DNA from 2 places in the Reyranella sp. genome. Region 2 is predicted to be linked to the other one. Evidence: riboswitches for the same ligand, from Rfam matches in the RefSeq annotation. Region 2 holds a riboswitch; the other holds the start of a gene.

Region 1 (6,566 bases), 350 kb from region 2:
CGACCGCAATGGCGACCAGAAACCGCTCGACCATCTGTTGAACGCCTTCCTGTCCAGCACCGAGGTGTGGGCTGCACACAATCGCGACGGCCAGCCCTGCGCGCTGTGGGGCGTCGGACCGACGTCGCAGGATTTCGAGGTGGGCCGCTTCTGGCTGTTGACCTGTGAGGAAGTCGAGGCGGCGCCGCATGATCTCGCAGCGCTGTCGATCATCGTGCTACCCGAGATGCTGGCGACCTACACACGGCTCGAAAGCATCGTCGATGCGCATAACCTGCGCGCCGTATCCCTGCTGCGGGGGCTCGGCTTCACTGTCGAGCCGGCAGCTTTCCATCCGGCGTCGGATCGGCCGTGCCATCGCGTGTGGATCGAGGCCGATGCCTCGATCCTGGCGAAAACCCGCCCTCTTCTGCTCAATTGAGACGGCGGCGGGCCATGTCGAGCAGCTTGGCGTCGTCGAGCTGCTCCATTACCTCGCCTTTTCCGAGCTTGCCGGCAAGCAGTTCGGCGTGGCCGCGCACATACTTCTCGAAGTCCTGGCGCGCACCGTCCGGCCCCGTGATCATCCATCCGTCGACGTCGTCGAGGGTCGCCTCGACCTCGGCGAGGATCGCTTCGAAATACTCGCGGTTATCGCGGCCCTTGCCCGCGCCGACATTGCCGGAATGACGCACATGCTTGCGCGGTGCATCGGCCTTCACACGCTTTTTGTCGACATCGTCGGCATCGAAGCTGAAGACCTTGGCCTCACGTGCATCGAGCCAGACGACTGCGTGATTGTGCGTCATTGTTCACTCCCGTGGTTGCTGGGAGTGAACGGCCTGCACATAGAAGGAGTTGCGGTTCAGCCGGTGTAGTTCTCGACCGTTCGTGCCGGCCGGACTTCCGCCTCGTCCGGGTTCTTGCCGAACTCGCGCAGGGCGCGGCGCTGGCGCAGCAGGTCCCAGTAGCGGTCCAACTCGACGTTGACGGCGGCGAGCCGTTCCTTCTCGGCGTCGGAGATCTCGCCCTTGTGGTAGAGCGTCTTCTCTTCGGCGACCAGCCGTTCGATGTGGTCGAGCACGGTCTGATCGGTCGTGTGCGCCATGATGAAGCTCCTCAACCCAAGGCAACGAGGGCGATATCGTACCCTCTGTCGCGCAGCCTGTCGGCGGCCATCAGGGCCCGTTGCCCGCTGCGGCAACAAAGGACAATGCGGCGCGCGGCGGGAAGTTCCGCGGCGATCGCGTCGATACCGGCGACATCGATCCTGCGGCCGTCGGCAAAAGTTCGCGGCGCCTCGTCGACACCGCGCAGATCGATCACGAAGTCGTCCGACGAGAGGGCCGACGGCGCGATGAACGGCACCGCAGCGTCCGGCTCCGGGCTGCCCTCGAAGCCGAAGCCGCCGAACGAAAGACGCCTTGCGTCGAAGGTCACGACCCGCCCCAGCACCGTCGGCTCCAGGCCCACCAGCAGATGCAATACGAGATGCGCCTGCACGCTGCCCAGGATCGCGACGGCCGTGCCCAGCACCCCCACGGTGGCGCAGGTGCCGCCGTCGACCGAGACCTCGGGAAACACCGCGCGATAGCTCGGGCCGCCGCCGCAGAAGACGCCGGCGTAGCCCGTCAGCGCGATCACCGAGGCGGAGACCAGCGGTTTGGCCGCCGCGTGGCAGGCATCGCTCAGGATGTAGGTCACGGCGAAGCTGTCGGCGGCGTCGACGATCACGTCGGCATCGGCCACGAGACGCGTTGCATTCTGTGGCGTCAGACGCTCGACGACGGCGTCGATAGCGATGCCGGGATTGAAGCGCAGCAGCCTCGCCTGCGCCGCTTCGGCCTTCGGCTTGCCGATGTCGTCCATGCCATAGAGCGGCTGGCGATGGAGGTTGGTCTCCTCGACCGTGTCGTGATCGACGATCGTGATACGTCCAACACCGGCGCCGGCGAGATATTGCAGCACCGGACAGCCGAGCCCGCCCGCGCCGACCACCAGCACCGACGCCGCCGCGAGACGCGCCTGCCCTGCCGCGCCGACTTCGGCGAGGATCGTCTGCCGGGCGTAACGATCGGTCATGCGGCCACTCGCGTCGCGGCGATCCACGCCCTGGCCTGCGCGATGGGATCGGGGTTGTTCACGATGTCGCCCACCACGGCGGCCGAATCGGCGCCGGCCTTGAGGCAGAGCAGCGCGCGGTCGAGGGTGAGGCCGCCGATCGCGACCAGCGGCCGGTTGCCGATCAGCTTCTTCCATTCGCCGAGGCGGTCGAGCCCCTGCGGCGCCCACGGCATCTTCTTCAGCGCCGTCGGCCAGACCGGTCCGAGCGCCACGTAATCCGGGTCGACGGCGAGGCCCTTCTCCAGCTCGGCGTGATCGTGGGTGCTGACGCCGAGCTTCAGGCCCGCGCGACGGATCGCCTTCACATCGGCGTCGACGAGATCCTCCTGGCCGAGATGCACCCAGCTGCAGCGCTCGTCGATCGCGATCTGCCAGTAGTCGTTGACGATGAGATCGGCGCCGTGGCGCGTGCAGACCGCTTGCGCCTCGCGCACCTGGCGGCGCAATTCGGCGTCCGGCTGATCCTTGATGCGGAGCTGCACGAACTTGGCGCCCGCCGGCACCAGACGCGCCACCCAGCTCGAATCGGGGACGACGGGATAGAATGGATCGATCATGGTTAGTCTCCCAACGCAGCCTTGCCGAACACCGGCGTGGACGGCGCCGCCATGTCGCGCGGCTCGAGCGGCCGGGCAGCGAAGGCCATGCGGCCGGCTTCAATCGCCAAGGCGAAGGCCTTGGCCATCGCAACGGGATCGCCGGCCTCGGCCACCGCCGTGTTGAGCAGCACGGCGTCGTAGCCCAGCTCCATCGCCGCCGCGGCATGCGACGGCACGCCGAGCCCGGCATCGACCACCAGCGGTATGTCCGGGAAATGCGCGCGCATCGCCTTGAGACCGTAGGCGTTGTTCAGGCCGCGCGCTGAGCCGATCGGCGCGCCCCACGGCATCAGCACCTTGCAGCCCGCCTCGACCAGCCGGTCGGCCACCGAGAGATCCTCGGTCGTGTAGGGGAAGACATCGAAGCCTTCCTCGTTCAGCACCTTCGCCGCTTCGACCAGGCCGAACACGTCGGGCTGCAGCGTCTCGTCGTCGCGAATGACCTCGAGCTTGATCCACGGCGTATCGAACAACTCACGTGCCATGTGCGCGGTCGTCACCGCCTCCTTCACGCTGTGGCAGCCGGCCGTATTGGGCAGCACGCGCACACCGAGCGCGCGGATGATCGACCAGAAGCCCTGTCCGCTGCGCTCGCTGCCCGCCTCGCGGCGCAGCGACACGGTCACCACCTCGGCCTCCGATGCCTTGATCGCGTCGACCAGCACCTTGGGCGAGGGATAGCGCGCGGTCCCGAGCAGCAGGCGCGAGGACAGCTCGACTCCATAGAACGTCATGGTCAGCCTCCCTGCATCGGCGCCACGACCTCGATCTTGTCGCCGTCGCTGAGCTCGACTTTCGGGCGTGCGGGCGCGGCGACGAAGCGGCCGTTCACCGCCGTCGCGATCTTCTTGCCGCCATAGCCCAGCGCGTCCAGCGCCAGCGCCAGGGTGGCAGGCTCGATGTCATGCCGATCGCCGTTCACGAAGATCTGCATCGGTCTTCTCCAGGTCCATTGCCGACGCCATGTCAGCGGCTTGTCGTGCCATGGCCGGCCCAAGCAGGAAGCCATGGCGGTAGAGGCCGTTCACATGCAGCGAGCGCGAGGCACGCCGCACGGCCGGCAGGTTGTTGGGAAAGGCGGGCCGCAGGTCCGCGCCCAGCTCGAGGATCTCGGCCTCGCCGAACGCCGGATGCAGCGCATAGGCCGCGTTCAGCAGCTCGACGGTCGAGCGCACGCTCGCGCCGCCGCGCGTCTCGCTCTCGATGGTCGTCGCGCCGATCATGAACACACCGCCGCCGCGCGGCACGATGTAGAGCGGGATGCGCGGATGCAGCAGCCGCACCGGCCGCGACAGCGACACCTCGCGCGAGCGGATCACCACCATCTCGCCGCGCACGCCGCGCAGATCGGGCAGCACGTCACGCGCCGCGAGCCCGCGGCAATCGACGACCAGGTCGGCCTTGGTCGCCGTCGCCTGCATGTCGACGCCGAAGCGGATCGCGACCTTCTGCCGCTTCAGGAGATCGGCCAGCGCCGGCAAGGCGCGGCGTGGATCGAGATGTGCCTCTTGGCGGAAGAACAGCGCGCGGCGGAAGCGGCCGGCGAGGTCGGGCTCGAGCGCACCGATGCCCGCCTCGTCGAGCCACTCGTAATTCGACGTGCGCTCGGCGAAGCGCGGCAACTCCGTCGCGTCGCGCGGCAACGCCAGGACCAGGCTGCCATTGTGCGTCGTGCCGGGGAAGCGCCGCGCCCACCAGTCGATCGACGGCGCGCCCAGGGTCAGCACCGCCTCGTCGGCCGACGCGCGTTCGCACCACGGCGCCAACATGCCCCCGGCCATCCATGAGCAGGCGCCGTCGCCCAGCGCGCGGCCGCGTTCGATCACCTCGACGGCGAAACCGCGCTCGCTGAGCTCGAGCGCCGTGGCTAGGCCCGCGACGCCCGCTCCGACAACAGTGACATTCAATGGTCTCAACGTGCTGCTCCCGTTCCTTCGCCGGCATGACCCGGATCAGGTTCAAAGGGTTCAGCCCCACCGGCTGTCTCAGACCGGCTCCTGCGGAAACCGGACACCCCTCGGACGTCGACAAAACAAACTGCCGACAGCGCCTGCTGTCAAGCGGCCTGCGGCCGCCAGGCGATGACACCCTCCGTCCTGGCCCGCACCTCCGGCGAGGCCAGGCAGGTGGCGACGGCCTCGTAGCCCGGCGTACCGGGATATGGGGCGACATAGACCGGAGGGCTATGGTTGGCGGGACAGAAAATGATCGCTTCATCGCTGCCGACCGCCGCCAGATCGAGGATCGCGTTCGAGCGGGTGAGCATGAAGATCGGCCGGCCGGCCGGTCCACGGCGCCGCAGATGGGCGATCGTTGCCTCCTGGGTGCCGTGGTCCAGCCCCTGTTCGATCATGTCGACGACCAGGATGGCCGGGCCACCCGCCTCCAGTCCAGCGATCAGGGCGATGAGGGCGTCCGATACCGTGGCGCCATCCTCCACTAGCCAGGCCAACGTCCGCTCGACCTTGGCGTCGACGGGACTGCGCACCGATCGGTCGAGAAAGGCCGCATTGGGCAGGGTTTCGGCCAGACGCTGCGCCAGCCGTGTCTTGCCACTGCCCAGCGGGCCGACGATGTAGTTCAGGGGCCGTACCCGTCCCAATTCGAACCGCTCGCCGCCCCAGGGATAGGGAAGGTCGAAAGCGACCGTGGGTTCGGAATCCCGTGCCGCCAGGCACGCCAGGTCGCCGACCGTCGGAGTTTCGCCGCGAGCGAGATTCTCGCGCAAGCTTCCGACCGTCTCGATGGTCGCGACGAGCTGGCGCAACCGGTCCTCGAGGGCGGCCTGATGCGTGGCCAGCGCGGATTCGAGGCCGCGCGGATCGCCGTTCAACACCCGCGCCACCTGGGCGAGACTGAAGCCGAGAGCCCGCAGCGCCGCAATCTCTCGCGCACGACTCATCTCGTTGGGACCATAGGCCCGCCATCCGGCCGCGCTGCGGATCGGCGCGATCAAGCCCCGTTGCTCGTACAGCCGCAGCGCTTTTGCCGACACGCCGAGCCGGCTGGCGGCTTCGGACGCGTTCAAGAAAGCGGCGGAAGAGTCCATGGATCGCCTCTCGATTGTTCGACCGCCCCTCCTTATCGAGGCTGCCCCAAGGGCCGAGTCAATATCGCGGACAATCGCACGTGAACCAAAAACGTCGTCATCCCGACCGGAGCGAAGCGGAGTGGAGGAACCTTATTCATAGACTTCTGCCGATATGAACAGCTCCCTCAACTCCGCTTCGCTTCGGTCGGGATGACGGGAAAGTTGGTGTTCCTTCTTCAGTCGACTGTCGCAAAATGCGAAGACTCCCCGAAGCCCTCGCTGTCGGGTCGGCGCACCAGCGTCTGGAAGTCCTCCATCAGCGCGCGCGTCATCGGGCCGACTTGGAAGCGCCGATCGTCGATCGCCCCGACCGGCACGAGCTCGGCGGCGGTGCCGCAGAGGAACACCTCGCTCGCGTCGTCGAGCTCCTCGGGCATCACGGCGCGCTCCTCGACCGACCAGCCGCGCTTGTCCGCCATCCCCATCACCGCGCGCCGGGTGATGCCGTCGAGGAAGTTCTCGACCTTGGGCGTGACCAGCTTGCCGCCCATCGCCAGGAAGATGTTGGCGCCCGTCGATTCGGCCAGCCGTCCCTGCCAGTCGAGCATCAGCGCATCGTCGAAGCCCGCCTTGAGCGCGCGGTCCTTCTCGATGCCACAGATGACATAGAGACCCGCCACCTTGGCGCCGCCAGGAGCCATGTCGGGGCCGGGCCGCCGGTACTTGGCCATGGTGACGTTGATGCCGCCGGGCTTCACCTGCACCGACAGGCGGCCCTCCTGCGCCCACGGCGCGATGGCGAGATGCACCGTCGTGCCGATCGCCGACACGCC
Region 2 (6,566 bases):
TCGCTATCGAGCGCCCTCAGGGCGCCAACATGAACAATCCCCTTTGCGCCGCCGCCTTCGAACACGAGAAAGATCCGCTTTGGGCAGGTCATCGGCGGCGCAAAGAGGGTTGCAGTCGGCTCGAGAGTAGCCGGCGTTGGCGGCGAATGCCAAGGCACTCTGGTTGCCTGCCCGCGAAACTGTCGTTTGACGGGAATTTGACTTCGCGCCCGGCCAGTCGCACTTTCCAGCCATGGCCGACACTACCGACTTCGCACCCGAGTTCGACGCGCCGATCGACTACATGCGACGTACGCGCGATTATTACGTGGCGCTGGGATACGACAATCCCTACCGCTGGGCCCACTATGTCGATGCGCCGTTCACGCCGCTCAAGAAGCCGCTGAAGGACAGTACGCTGGCGCTGATCACCACCGCGGCGCCCTACCAGCCCGACAAGGGCGATCAGGGGCCGGGTGCGCTCTACAATGCAGGGGCCAAGTTCTACACGGTCTATTCCGGCGACACATCGATCGATCACGACACGCGAATCAGCCATATCGGCTACGACCGCAAGCACACCACGGCCAAGGACTCCGGAACTTGGTTCCCGCTGCCGCTGATGCGCGAGTTTGCTGGCCAAGGGCGTTTCACCCTGGCCAAGCGCTTCCACGGCGCACCGACCAACCGCAGCCAGCGGGTCACGCTCGAGACCGACGCGCCGGAGATCCTGGCGCGCTGCCGGCAGGACCAGGTCGACGCCGCGCTGCTCGTCCCGACTTGACCCGTCTGTCACCAGACCGTGAGTCTGGTCGCTCGCTACCTCGAACGGAACGGCATCCCGACCGTCGTCATGGGAGCCGCCAAGGACATCGTCGAATGGGCCGGCGTGCCGCGCTTCCTGTTCAGCGACTTCCCGCTCGGCAATTCGGCGGGCAAGCCGCACGAGCCCGACACCCAGCGCTTCACGCTCGACCTCGCACTGAAGGTGCTGGAGAGCGCGGTGGGCCCGCGCACCACGGTGCAGTCGCCGCTGCGCTGGACCGAGGACGGCGATTGGAAGAACGACTACAACAACGTTGCCCGCATGCCGGCCGAGGAAGTCGCCAGGCGCCGCGCCGAAAACGACAAGATCAAGCAGACCGCGCTGGAGCAGCGCAAGAAGGCGGGCGTCGCCTAGGATTGGACCATGAGTAAGCCGTTTGCCGGCGTGAAGATCCTCGATTTCACGCGTGTTCTCGCAGGGCCATACGCCTCCTATCAGCTCGCCCTGCTCGGCGCCGACGTGATCAAGGTCGAATCGCGCGAAGGCGACGACATGCGCTTCGGCAACCGCGCCGACGCTTGGGAAAAGCGCGGTCTCGCGGCGCCCTGGGTGGCGGTCAATGCCGGCAAGCGCTCGATCACCATGGACCTCAAGCAGCCCAGGGCGATCGAGGTCATCAAGCGCATGGTGCCGAAGATGGACGTCGTGATGGAGAACTTCCGTCCCGGCGTGATGGACAAGCTCGGCATCGGCTACGACACGCTGAAAGAGATCAATCCGCGCCTGATCTACGCGGCGGTCTCGGGCTTCGGCCAGGTCGGTCCCGACAAGGCGACGGCGGCGTTCGACGGCATGATCCAGGCGATGTCCGGGCTGATGTCGATCACCGGCTTCCCGTCCAACGGGCCGACCCGCGTGGGCTTCGCCGGCGCCGACGTGATGTCCGGATTCACCGGCGCGTTCGGCGTGGCCTCCGCGCTCTACCAGCGCACGCACACCGGCAAGGGCCAGCTAGTCGACGTCGCCATGATCGACGCCGTGACGGGCTTCCTCGCCCAGCAGTTCACCGAGCACATGATGACCGGCCGGGTGCACGAGCAGGCGCAGAACCTCTCGGTGACGCGCAAGCCGACCGGCAACCTGTTCAAGACCAAGGACGGCTGGATGGTGCTGGCGGTGATGACCGACCCGCAGTTCCAGCGCCTGATGAAGCAGCTCGGCCGCGCCGATGCCACCGCCGATCCGCAGTTCAAGGACTGGCCGACCCGCATCGCCAACAACAAGGCGCTGCACGAGATCATTGAAGAGGTGATGAAGCAGCGCACCTCGGCGGAGTGGGCCGATATCTTTGCCAAGAACGACATTCCCGCCGGCCGCGTGCTCACCATTCCCGAGACGGTCAAGCTCGACCATTTCGGCCATCGCACCATCATGCAGACGGTCGAGACCGAGCACGGACCGATTACCGTGGTGGGCTCGGGCTTCCGAATGGAACATGACGGCGGCTCCGTCGAGCGCCCGCCCGCCAAGCTCGGCGAGCACACCGACGAAGTGCTGCGCGCGGCGGGCTATTCCGCGGCCGAGATCGCGGAGATGCGCGCGGCGAAGGTCGTCTAGCCACAGACAGGACGAGTTACTTGGGACGAAAGAGATGATCGTCCGTCGCATAAGGCGAGCATTCGTCCCAGTCGGATATGTATTGCTTCTCCAATAGCCGGCACAGGAAGTATTCCTGACGGCGATGGACCCAGTCCGGGTATTTCTCGGGAAATTCAATGGCGGCCAGGTCATAGCGGACCGACATGTCGGCCCAGCCGCTCTTGCGGAAATGGATCGAGCTTACGTGCCGGGCCGATATTGTTATCGTATGTGGGTCAGTAAGGGTAATGACGGGGTGTTCGTCGCCAGGCGTGTACTTGAACAGTGCCGTTTTCCGGGGATCTCCCGGCCGGGTCACGAAGATGGTTACAGCTTCATCTGCCGCGAAAGTCTTGCAGCTCGTATCGCTGATCTCGAAGTCGTAGCCGCCTATCCCATTCTGTCGATCGAGAGTCTCTGTATAACACGGGTGCGGCATCGGTGGCAGAAGGAGACGCAGCACAATGATGAAAATGGCAGGGATGTAGAAGAGCTTAACCACCAGAGCAGATGCCGTTCCGGCCACGACGAGTACGGCAAAGCCGAGAGCGCGCCACATTCAAGCTGCTCCATCGACACGATAGTTCAAGGTTGATCACCATTGGCGGGTCGGCGAGCCAATAACATATCGCGAAGAATATGAATCGCCATTAACCAAAGGTTGTGTTGCATGCGGAGCGCATCGGTGGCGATGAAATCGTGGGGGTTTCCATTCCCGCACGCATGGGTCTAAGATGGCGTCTGTCCAAGGGGTGCCCTGACAGGGGGCTGAGATACCGACCGCTCGCCAGAGCAGCGCGGTGACCCTTTGAACCTGATCCGGGTCATGCCGGCGAAGGGACAGGATGCCTCCTTTGCACGACAACACCGGGTCTCCGTCCGCCTCTAGCCACGGGAGATCCTCGTCATGGATACCATCATCTCGACCCCCAAGGTCACCACCGGCCCGCTGCCGGCCTCGCAAAAAATCTACGTGACGCCCGACGCGGCACCCGACATCAGCGTGCCCCTGCGCGAGATCACGCTCTCCTCGCCGGCCGAGCCGAAGGTTCGGGTCTACGACACCACGGGCCCCTACACCGATCCCACGGTCTCGATCGATGTCCGCAAGGGTCTCGCGCCGGTGCGGCGCGGCTGGGTGCTCGGGCGCGGCGGCGTCGAGGAATATGACGGCCGGCCGATCCAGCCGATCGACAACGGCAACGTGAAGGCCTCGGCGCTGCAACCGTTCCCGAACCTGGCGCGCCCGATACGCGGCCTCGACGGCCACAAGATCACGCAATACGAATGGGCGAAGGCCGGCGTGATCACCAAGGAGATGATCTACGTCGCCACGCGCGAGAACCTTGGCCGCAAGCAGGCGCATGAGCTCGCGAAGGAGCGGCTGGCCGATGGCGAAAGCTTCGGCGCATCGCTGCCCGAGTTCATCACGCCGGAATTCGTGCGCGACGAGATCGCGCGCGGCCGCGCCATCATCCCAGCCAATATCAACCATACCGAGCTCGAGCCGATCATCATCGGCCGCAATTTCCTGGTGAAGATCAACGCCAACATCGGCAACTCGGCGGTCACCTCCTCGATGGAGGAGGAGGTCGAAAAGATGGTGTGGGCGATCCGCTGGGGCGCCGACACGATCATGGACCTGTCGACCGGCCGCAACATCCACGACACGCGCGAATGGATCCTGCGTAACTCGCCGGTGCCGATCGGCACCGTGCCGATCTACCAGGCGCTGGAGAAGGTCGGCGGCGATCCGACGAAGCTCTCATGGGAAGTCTTCCGCGACACGCTGATCGAGCAGGCCGAGCAGGGCGTCGACTATTTCACCATCCATGCCGGCGTGCGGCTGGCGCATGTGCCGCTGACCGCGAGCCGGGTCACCGGCATCGTGAGCCGCGGCGGCTCGATGATGGCGCAATGGTGCCTGACCGAGCACCGCGAGAGCTTCCTCTACGAGCATTTCGGCGACATCTGCGACATCATGCGCAAGTACGACGTGTCGTTCTCGCTGGGCGACGGCCTGCGCCCGGGCAGCAATGCCGACGCCAACGATGCCGCGCAGTTCGCCGAGCTGACGACGCTGGGCGAGCTGACCAAGGTCGCCTGGGACAAGGGCTGCCAGGTCATGATCGAAGGCCCCGGCCATGTGCCGATGCACAAGATCAAGGCCAACATGGACAAGCAGCTCAGGGAGTGCGGCGAGGCGCCGTTCTATACGCTCGGACCGCTCGTGACCGACATCGCGCCGGGCTACGACCACATCACCTCGGGCATCGGCGCCGCCATGATCGGCTGGTTCGGCACGGCGATGCTCTGCTACGTCACGCCCAAGGAGCATCTCGGCCTGCCCGACAAGGATGACGTGAAGGTCGGCGTGATCACCTACAAGATCGCCGCCCACGCCGCCGATCTCGCCAAGGGCCATCCCGCGGCGCGGCTGCGCGACGATGCGCTCTCCAAGGCGCGCTTCGACTTCCGCTGGATCGACCAGTTCAACCTCTCTCTCGATCCGGCGACAGCGGAGAAGTTCCACGACGAGACCATGCCCAAGGACGCGCACAAGACGGCGCACTTCTGCTCGATGTGCGGGCCGAAGTTCTGCTCCATGCGCATCACCCAGGACATCCGCGACTATGCGAAGAAGGGCATGGACGAGATGAGCGCCAAGTTCAAAGCCGGCGGCAACGAGCTCTATGTCGTGCCGGACAAAGCTGCGGACTGAGCGTCGGTAAGGACGCTCGCTTTCTTACTTAAGCTTCCCTCCCCCGCTCGCGCTGTTGGATTCACACATTTCGAAGCCCGAGGGTGGTGCCGTATTTGATGTCGTTGAACTTTGCGAGACCGATGCGCATGAGCTTTGGCCCGGGCTTACCGTAGTAGCCGGTCCAGCCGCCGAGGCGGGCGATGACCCAAGCAGCGAAGGCCAAGCTGCCTGTGGGATGGGGATTGCGTTGGCGCGCAGTCTTGCCTTCGAGCCTTGCCGAGACGGCCTCGAGGATGGGCCGGTCGTCGGGATCGAAGGCATCGCCAAGCTGTCGATCGGTGTTGCCGTCGCGGGCCTGCACGAGTTGCTTGATTGTTACGGAGGCAATCGTGGCGGCGGCGACGAAGTTGATCATGGCCTGCGGCTCGCCGATGTCGGCGTCTTCGATGTCGAAGCCAGCGGTCTTGAGGGTGCGGAAGAACTCCTCGATGGTCCAGCGCTGGCGATACAGGTCAATGACGCGCCGTACCTGGCCGCACTCTGCGACCGGATGGGTCGTCAGCAGTCGCCAATGTATCGGCTTGCCGTCGGGCGGTGTCGAGATCTCGCGGACATCGACCAGCGTCAGGCCGACTGTCGCAGGCAATGCCGGATCGGCGCCATGCAATGGCCGGCGCAGAGCCACCGGCGCAAAGCGCAGGGCCAGTTCAGCGTGACGCTTTGCTCGTCCGGGGGCGGCCGGGATGGTCGTGGCGAAGCGGCCCTGCTCGGGTTGGCCGTCAATCATCCCGAACAGCAAGCCGTCCGCCGGCTCTTCGGTCAGCCGTTCGATCCGCCGGTTCTGGCAGGCGCGCACGATCAGATGCACGTTCGCCGGCCGGCGCGCGAACAGCTCGTAAAAGTCGCTCTCGCGGTCCGATACCACCGTGATGCAGCGCGCCTCGGCCAGAACCTCGCCGGCCTGCTGCGCTCCCTCGATCCAGCGACGCGACTCCTTGGCCGCCGTCGTCCGTCGGCGCCGCGGCGCCAACTCGGCCCGGCCGCGGTTCCACACCTGCATCGACACCAGGCCGAGCAGTCCGCCGCTCCCCGCTTCCACTGCCAGCACCGGATGAAGCAGCAAACCGCTCAGCACACCGCCCTTGCCGACCGCGCCATAGCCCGCCTGCCGGGCCCGACGGCCGCCCAGCACCAGTTCGCTGGTATCCTGGATCGCGACAACATCGCGCCCTGCGACGCGCTGCGCCGTCAGCGCACCGGCGTGCCGCGACATCGCCCCGGCCGTCACCGACCGGTTGCGCAGAAAGCGGGTGAACTGAATCTCACGGGCCCGCGTGCCGCCAAGCCGACGGATGCAAGACCCAGGATCGCCAACCAGAGCCGCGTGCAGGCAGGCCCCCCTTTTTCCAGGCGGCGGTCGCCAAACCGCCCCAGTCCGTACTCCACAACAGACATCGACTTCTCCCATCGCCAAAACGG

Evidence for each region. A riboswitch is a leader RNA that binds a small molecule or an ion and turns the genes downstream of it on or off. The one in region 2 is predicted to bind thiamine pyrophosphate.
Region 1: another riboswitch for thiamine pyrophosphate. It lies ahead of thiO (glycine oxidase ThiO); the one in region 2 lies ahead of thiC (phosphomethylpyrimidine synthase ThiC).

What each region holds. Positions count from the first base shown of each region.
Region 1 is NZ_OZ257242.1:518,117-524,682, forward strand. It holds gene ACQY8M_RS02540 (hypothetical protein) at 1-421, shown strand, start outside; gene ACQY8M_RS02545 (hypothetical protein) at 414-788, opposite strand; gene ACQY8M_RS02550 (DUF2630 family protein) at 845-1,087, opposite strand; gene ACQY8M_RS02555 (ThiF family adenylyltransferase) at 1,099-2,061, opposite strand; gene ACQY8M_RS02560 (thiamine phosphate synthase) at 2,058-2,660, opposite strand; gene ACQY8M_RS02565 (thiazole synthase) at 2,663-3,436, opposite strand; gene thiS (sulfur carrier protein ThiS) at 3,439-3,636, opposite strand; gene thiO (glycine oxidase ThiO) at 3,605-4,609, opposite strand; TPP riboswitch at 4,615-4,730, opposite strand; gene ACQY8M_RS02580 (MerR family transcriptional regulator) at 4,759-5,751, opposite strand; gene ACQY8M_RS02585 (branched-chain amino acid aminotransferase) at 5,970-6,566, opposite strand, start outside.
Region 2 is NZ_OZ257242.1:865,756-872,321, forward strand. It holds gene ACQY8M_RS04255 (patatin-like phospholipase family protein) at 1-92, opposite strand, end outside; gene ACQY8M_RS04260 (glycine reductase) at 233-1,159, shown strand; gene ACQY8M_RS04265 (CaiB/BaiF CoA transferase family protein) at 1,169-2,362, shown strand; gene ACQY8M_RS04270 (hypothetical protein) at 2,379-2,942, opposite strand; TPP riboswitch at 3,122-3,242, shown strand; gene thiC (phosphomethylpyrimidine synthase ThiC) at 3,291-5,105, shown strand; gene ACQY8M_RS04280 (IS4 family transposase) at 5,167-6,360, opposite strand.